3 regions of the Streptomyces sp. NPDC091412 genome follow, and region 2 is predicted to be linked to each of the others. Evidence: riboswitches for the same ligand, from Rfam matches in the RefSeq annotation. Region 2 holds a riboswitch; each other region holds the start of a gene.
The links. A riboswitch is a leader RNA that binds a small molecule or an ion and turns the genes downstream of it on or off. The one in region 2 is predicted to bind thiamine pyrophosphate.
Positions count from the first base shown of each region.

Region 1 (2,258 bases), on a different contig from region 2:
AGAACTCACTTTCGTCGCCCCGCGCGGTGCCAAGAAGCCGCCGCGGCACCTTGCCGACCTGTCGCCCGCCGAGCGCAAGGAGGCCGTCGCCGCGATCGGCGAGAAGCCGTTCCGTGCCAAGCAGCTCTCGCAGCACTACTTCGCGCGGTACGCGCACGACCCGGAGCAGTGGACCGACATCCCCGCCGGATCCCGCGCCAAGCTCCAGGAGGCGCTGCTTCCCGAACTGATGACGGTCGTACGGCATCTGTCGACCGACGAGGGGACCACCCGCAAGACGCTGTGGCGCCTGTTCGACGGCACGCTCGTGGAGTCGGTGCTCATGCGCTACCCGGACCGGGTGACCATGTGCATCAGCTCGCAGGCGGGCTGCGGCATGAACTGCCCGTTCTGCGCCACCGGACAGGCCGGGCTCGACCGGAACCTGTCGACCGCCGAGATCGTGCACCAGATCGTGGACGGGATGCGCGCCCTGCGGGACGGAGAGGTCCCCGGTGGTCCCGCGCGCCTGTCGAACATCGTCTTCATGGGCATGGGCGAGCCGCTCGCCAACTACAACCGCGTCGTCGGCGCCATCCGCGCCCTGACCGACCCCGAGCCGGACGGGCTCGGCCTGTCCCAGCGCGGGATCACCGTCTCGACGGTGGGTCTGGTCCCGGCCATCCACCGGTTCTCCGACGAGGGCTTCAAGTGCCGCCTCGCCATCTCCCTGCACGCACCGGACGACGAGCTGCGCGACACGCTCGTCCCGGTCAACACGCGGTGGAAGGTGCGGGAGGTGCTCGACGCCGGATTCGAGTACACCGCCAGGTCCGGGCGCCGGCTGTCCATCGAGTACGCGCTGATCCGGGACATCAACGACCAGGCGTGGCGCGGCGACCGGCTCGGCCGGCTGCTCAAGGGCAGGCCGGTGCACGTCAACCTCATCCCGCTGAACCCGACGCCCGGCTCCCAGTGGACCGCGTCCCGCCCCGAGGACGAGAAGGCGTTCGTCGAGGCGATCGCCGCCCACGGTGTGCCGGTGACCATCCGGGACACCCGCGGTCAGGAGATCGACGGCGCCTGCGGTCAGCTGGCTGCCACCGAAAGGTAGCCGGACGGTAGGCTGATACCGCACACATCTTCATATTCCGACAGGGGAGCGCCACAGCGCTGAGAGTGCGGCACCGGCCGCAGACCCTCTGAACCTCGCCCAGGTCATTCTGGGTAGGAAGTTCGGTCATCACTCAAGCTGTTGTGCCCTGCCCGGGTGTCCCTCGCGGATCCCGGGCAGGGCCGCGTCTCTTCCTGGCCAACCCCCAGGAGGACTTCAGTGCACACCAAGACGTTCGCCGCCGTGGCGGTCGGGCTCGGCCTGGTCACGCTGTCGGCGTGCGGTTCGTCGCCGGGCGGGAAGAGTTCGGCCGGATCCAGAACGGTGACCCTGGTCAGCCACAACTCGTGGGCCGCGTCCAAGAGCGTCATCGCGGACTTCGAGAAGAGCTCCGGCTACAAGGTCAAGGTCCTCGAGGACGGCGACGCCGGCCAGGCCGTCAACAAGGCCATCCTCACCAAGGGCAACCCGCAGGGCGACGTCTTCTTCGGCGTCGACAACACGCTGCTGTCCCGCGCCCTGGACAACGGGCTGTTCCAGTCGTACGAGCCGAAGGGTTCGGACCTGATCCTGCCGCAGTACCGCGTCGACGAGGCGAAGCACCGGGTCACGCCCATCGACACCGGCGACATCTGCGTCAACTACGACAAGAAGTACTTCGCCGACCACAAGCTGACCCCGCCCGCCTCGTTCGACGACCTGGTCGAGCCGGAGTACAAGAACCTCCTCGTCACCGAGAACGCCGCCACCTCCTCGCCCGGCCTCGGCTTCCTGCTCGGCACCGCCGCCCAGTACGGGGACAAGGGCTGGCAGGACTACTGGAAGAAGCTCAAGGCCAACGGCGTCAAGGTCGTCGACGGCTGGGAGCAGGCCTACAACCAGGAGTTCTCCGGCTCGGCCGGCGGCAGGAAGGCCAAGGGCGACCGTCCCCTCGTCGTCTCCTACGCCTCCTCGCCGCCCGCCGAGGTCATCTACGCCGACCCGCGGCCGAAGACCGCGCCGACCGGCGTCGTGCAGGGCACCTGCTTCCGCCAGGTCGAGTACGCGGGACTGCTCGCCAACGCCGGGAACACCGAAGGGGGCAAGGCCCTCCTGGACTTCCTGATCACCAAGAAGTTCCAGGACGACATGCCGCTGAACATGTTCGTCTACCCGGTGCGCGAAG
Region 1 is NZ_JBIVTV010000021.1:45,922-48,179, forward strand. Features, by position in the region: gene rlmN (23S rRNA (adenine(2503)-C(2))-methyltransferase RlmN) at 1-1,093, shown strand, start outside; TPP riboswitch at 1,126-1,231, shown strand; gene ACIQMV_RS33130 (thiamine ABC transporter substrate binding subunit) at 1,313-2,258, shown strand, end outside.
Region 1: it holds a riboswitch for thiamine pyrophosphate, as region 2 does, so the genes downstream of both, ACIQMV_RS33130 (thiamine ABC transporter substrate binding subunit) here and thiO (glycine oxidase ThiO) in region 2, are expected to answer to the same signal.

Region 2 (2,258 bases):
AGGCGGTCATCGGCTCGGCCACCTCCGCGGGCAGCGCCCCCGCGAGCGGCCGGTCCGCGGCCTCCACGACGGTCACGGCGCAGCCCGCCTCGCGCGCGGCGGTGGCGAACTCGGCGCCGATCCAGCCCGCGCCGACGACCACGATGTCGTGCTGCCCGGTGAGCACCGGCCGCAGCCGTTCGGCGTCGTCCAGGGTGCGCAGCAGGTGGACCCCGGGAACGCCCTCCGCGCCGGGCAGCCGGATCGGTTCGGCACCGGTGGCCAGGACGAGGACGTCGTACGGCACCGGACCCGCCGAGGTCTCCAGCACATGCGCGTCGGGCCGCACGGCCAGCGCCTCGCAGCCGAGCCGCAGTTCGAGGCCGAGCGCCTCGAAGTCGATGTCGAAGGCGGAACCCTCGGCCTTGCCCAGCAGGACGGCCTTGGACAGCGGCGGCCGGTCGTAGGGCTGGTGGGGTTCGGCGCCGATCAGTGTCACGGTGCCGGTGAAGCCCTGCTCGCGCAGGGCGACCGCGGTCTGCACCCCGGCCATGCCCGCGCCCGCGACGACCACGCGCCGCGGCCCTGATGTGCCCTGTTCCTGCGTCTGGTCGCTCACCTGATCACCATAAGTCAACTGACAAACCGTCAGTCAGGGGCGTGCGAGGTGACCTGCTCCACAACCTCTTCCACCACGCTCGTCCCACTGCCGGGCTGCGACTCCCAGCGCCAGGTCTCCTCCAACCGCATCCGCCCGTCGGGCAGTTCGACCACCGTCGACACGCAGTGCCCGGAGGAGGTGGTCCCGTCCTGCTTGAGCTGGACGTACCGGAAGTCGAGCCGGTCACTTTCCCTGGTACCCACCAGATGGCCGCGTACGACGTCGCCGCCCGCGTACTCGGCCCAGATCTCCCCGCTCCGCTCGTGATACGTGAAGCGGGTGCGCGTGCCCACCTGGCCCGGGGCCTGGTCGGCGACCGGGGCGAGAACGCGGCCGTCGAGCGAGGGAAAGGGCCGGGCGGAGCCACCCGCCCGAGAGTCGTGACGGGAGACGGGCGGGCGGGTCATGGCGAGAGGCTCCCTTACCAGGGCAATGCTCTGCGGGCTAGGGTGGCCACCGTACAAGCACTCGCGGGAGCCCGGACGCACCGGGCTGAGAGGGAGGCTGGCGGCCTCCGACCGTACGAACCTGATCCGGGTCATGCCGGCGAAGGGAGGGGCTGGACGCCCATGTCGTTGCCACGTACGTCAGACGTCCTCGTCGTGGGGGGCGGGATCATCGGGCTGGTGACGGCCTGGCGCTCGGCGCAGCGCGGGTTCACCACGGCCGTGGTGGACCCCGAGCCGGGCGGCGGGGCCGCACAGGTGGCCGCCGGGATGCTGGCCGCCGTCACCGAACTGCACTACGGCGAGCAGACCCTGCTCGGACTCAACCTGGCCTCCGCCCGCCGCTACCCCGACTTCGTGGCCGAGCTGACCGGGCTGACCGGCCACGACCTCGGCTACCGCCGCTGCGGCACCCTCGCCGTGGCGCTGGACGCCGACGACCGCGCCCACCTGCGGGAACTGCACGACCTTCAGCGCCGTTCGGGCCTGGACTCCGAGTGGCTGTCCGGGCGGGAGTGCCGCCGGCTCGAGCCGATGCTCGCGCCGGGCGTGCGCGGCGGGCTGCGGGTGGACGGCGACCACCAGATCGACCCGCGGCGGCTCGCCGGTGCCCTGGTCGCGGCCTGCGAGCGGGCGGGGGTGGTCTTCCACCGCGGCTGGGCCGAGCGGCTCACCGTCACCCGCGACCGCGCCACGGGTTGTGTGCTGCGCGACGGCACCGCGCATACCGCGGACCGGGTGGTGCTCGCGGCGGGCAGCCACAGCGGACGGCTCGGGGGCGTCCCGGACGACGTGCTGCCACCGGTGCGGCCGGTGAAGGGGCAGGTGCTGCGGCTGACGGTGCCGAAGCGGTACGCGCCCTTCCTGAGCCGTACCGTGCGCGCCGTGGTGCGCGGCAGCCAGGTCTACCTGGTGCCGCGGCTCAGCGGCGAGCTGGTCGTCGGGGCCACGAGCGAGGAGCTGGGCTGGGACACGACGGTGACGGCGGGCGGCGTGTACGAGCTGCTGCGCGACGCGCACGAGCTGGTACCCGGGATCACCGAGCTGCCGCTCACGGAGACCCGGGCGGGACTCCGGCCCGGCTCCCCGGACAACGCGCCGCTGCTCGGCCCGACCGGGCTTGACGGCCTGCTGCTGGCCACCGGGCACTACCGCAACGGCGTGCTGCTCAC
Region 2 is NZ_JBIVTV010000001.1:701,726-703,983, forward strand. Features, by position in the region: gene ACIQMV_RS03170 (NAD(P)/FAD-dependent oxidoreductase) at 1-598, opposite strand, end outside; gene ACIQMV_RS03175 (hypothetical protein) at 628-1,047, opposite strand; TPP riboswitch at 1,101-1,212, shown strand; gene thiO (glycine oxidase ThiO) at 1,210-2,258, shown strand, end outside.

Region 3 (2,258 bases), on a different contig from region 2:
CTGTACGTCCAAACGCCTGGCGATCCGGCCGAGTTCCCCGAGCGTGCGCAGTTCCGCGAACTGTGCCTCGTCGTTGGCGTCCGCGATCGAGCCGGGCCGGAGTCCGTCGCCCAACGAATACGTGACGTCGTAGGCCGCGAGGATCTCGCAGAGCTCCTCGAAGTTCTCGTAGAGGAACGACTCCTTGTGGTGCGCCAGGCACCAGGCGGCCATGATCGAGCCGCCGCGCGAGACGATGCCGGTCTTTCGGTTGGCGGTCAGCGGCACGTAGGCGAGGCGTACACCGGCGTGGACGGTCATGTAGTCCACGCCCTGCTCGGCCTGCTCGATGACGGTGTCCTTGTAGATCTCCCAGGTCAGCTCCTCGGCCTTGCCGTCCACCTTCTCCAGAGCCTGGTAGAGCGGGACCGTGCCGATGGGGACGGGGGAGTTGCGCAGCACCCACTCACGGGTGGTGTGGATGTTGCGGCCGGTGGAGAGGTCCATGACCGTGTCGGCGCCCCAGCGGGTCGCCCAGGTCATCTTCTCCACCTCCTCCTCGATGGAGGAGGACACCGCGGAGTTTCCGATATTGGCGTTGACCTTCACCAGGAACCGCTTGCCGATGATCATCGGCTCGATCTCCGGGTGGTTGACGTTGGCCGGCAGCACCGCGCGGCCCGCCGCGATCTCCTCGCGGACGGTCTCGGGAGCAACGTTCTCCCGGATGGCCACGAACTCCATCTCCGGCGTGATCTCCCCGCGGCGCGCGTAGGCGAGCTGCGTCACCGCTCCTCCGTCGCGGCCGCGGCGCGGCTGGCGCGGCCGCCCCGGGAACACCGCGTCGAGGTTGCGCAGACCGCCGCGTGGCGAGGTGTGCTTGATCCCGTCGTCCTCGGGACGGACGGGACGGCCCGCGTACTCCTCGGTGTCGCCGCGGGCCACGATCCAGTTCTCGCGCAACGGCGGCAGGCCCCTGCGGACATCGGTACCGACGAGTGGATCGGTGTACGGGCCGGAGGTGTCGTACAGCGTGACGGACTGCTCGTTGGTGAGGTGCACCTGACGGACCGGCACTCGCAGATCGGGGCGTGAGCCCTCCACGTAGCCCTTGTGCCAGCCGATGGACTTCCCGGCCTCCCCGTCGGCAGCGTCGGAAGCGGTCCGCTCCGCGTCGCTGGAGATCTGATCGGAGGCAGGCGTGCGTACGTCCTTGTTGGTCATGAGACCTACTCCCTACGCCGGCATTACCCGGTAACAGGTTCGGCGGTCGACGCAGCGGATTCCGCCTGCCGGCGTTTCCTGTGAAACATCGCACGTTCCACGTGAAACATCGCAAAGACGGAGGTCAGCGCCCTCTCAGCCCGGTGCTCCGAGCTCCCGCGTGTGCAAAGGTGCCTCCACGCTAACGTCATTTGTGGCGCGGTGAACAGTGGGCCTGTGCCGTTCTTGCGATGATCGGGCGGTGACCACGACAGAGCAGTTCCCCCATCCGCCGCCCGAACCCCGACGCGGACAGGACGTCCGGCACGGCCAGGAAGCCACCGCCACGGACCACGGACACGGCCCCGCGACGGGTGGCGGGCACGGCCCGGGGAGCAGTACCGGTCACAGCCCGGGGAGCGGCACCGGGCACGGCCCGGGGAGCAGTACCGGTCACAGCCCGGGGAGCGGCACCGGGCACGGCCCGGGGAGCAGTACCGGTCACAGCCCGGGGAGCGGCACCGGGCACGGCCCGGGAAGCGGTGGCGGGCACGGCCACAGCCACAGCCACGGACCAGCCGCACCCGTGTCGAAGCACCTCCGCAAGGTGATCGCGGCGATTCTCATCCCGTTCGCCGCACTGGTGGCGGCCGGACTCGCGGTGCTGTGGCCCGGCGGCGCCCCGTCGCACGAGCGCACCGGTGTGGGCTTCGACCGGCAGACGCAGCAGGCCACCGTCGTCGAGGTGCTCCAGGTCAGCTGCCAGTCGGTGAACGTCTCCGGTGACACACCGACCGGCGACACGTCCACCGCCGAGGGTTCCTCCGCACAGCAGCAGCAGTCCGGGAACTGTAAGAAGGCCACGATCCGGGTGGACGGCGGCAAGGACAAGGGCCGTACCTTCACCGAGATCGTGCAGCCCGACCAGTCCCGGCAGCTGCACCAGGGCGAGAAGGTCGTGGTCGCCTACGAGCCCTCGGCACCCAAGGACTTGCAGTATTCGGTCACCGACGTCAACCGGCGCTTTCCGATGGCGCTGCTGGCCGGTCTCTTCGCACTCGCCGTCGTGGTCGTCG
Region 3 is NZ_JBIVTV010000006.1:188,723-190,980, reverse strand. Features, by position in the region: gene thiC (phosphomethylpyrimidine synthase ThiC) at 1-1,203, opposite strand, end outside; TPP riboswitch at 1,196-1,373, opposite strand; gene ACIQMV_RS17920 (YibE/F family protein) at 1,445-2,258, shown strand, end outside.
Region 3: it holds a riboswitch for thiamine pyrophosphate, as region 2 does, so the genes downstream of both, thiC (phosphomethylpyrimidine synthase ThiC) here and thiO (glycine oxidase ThiO) in region 2, are expected to answer to the same signal.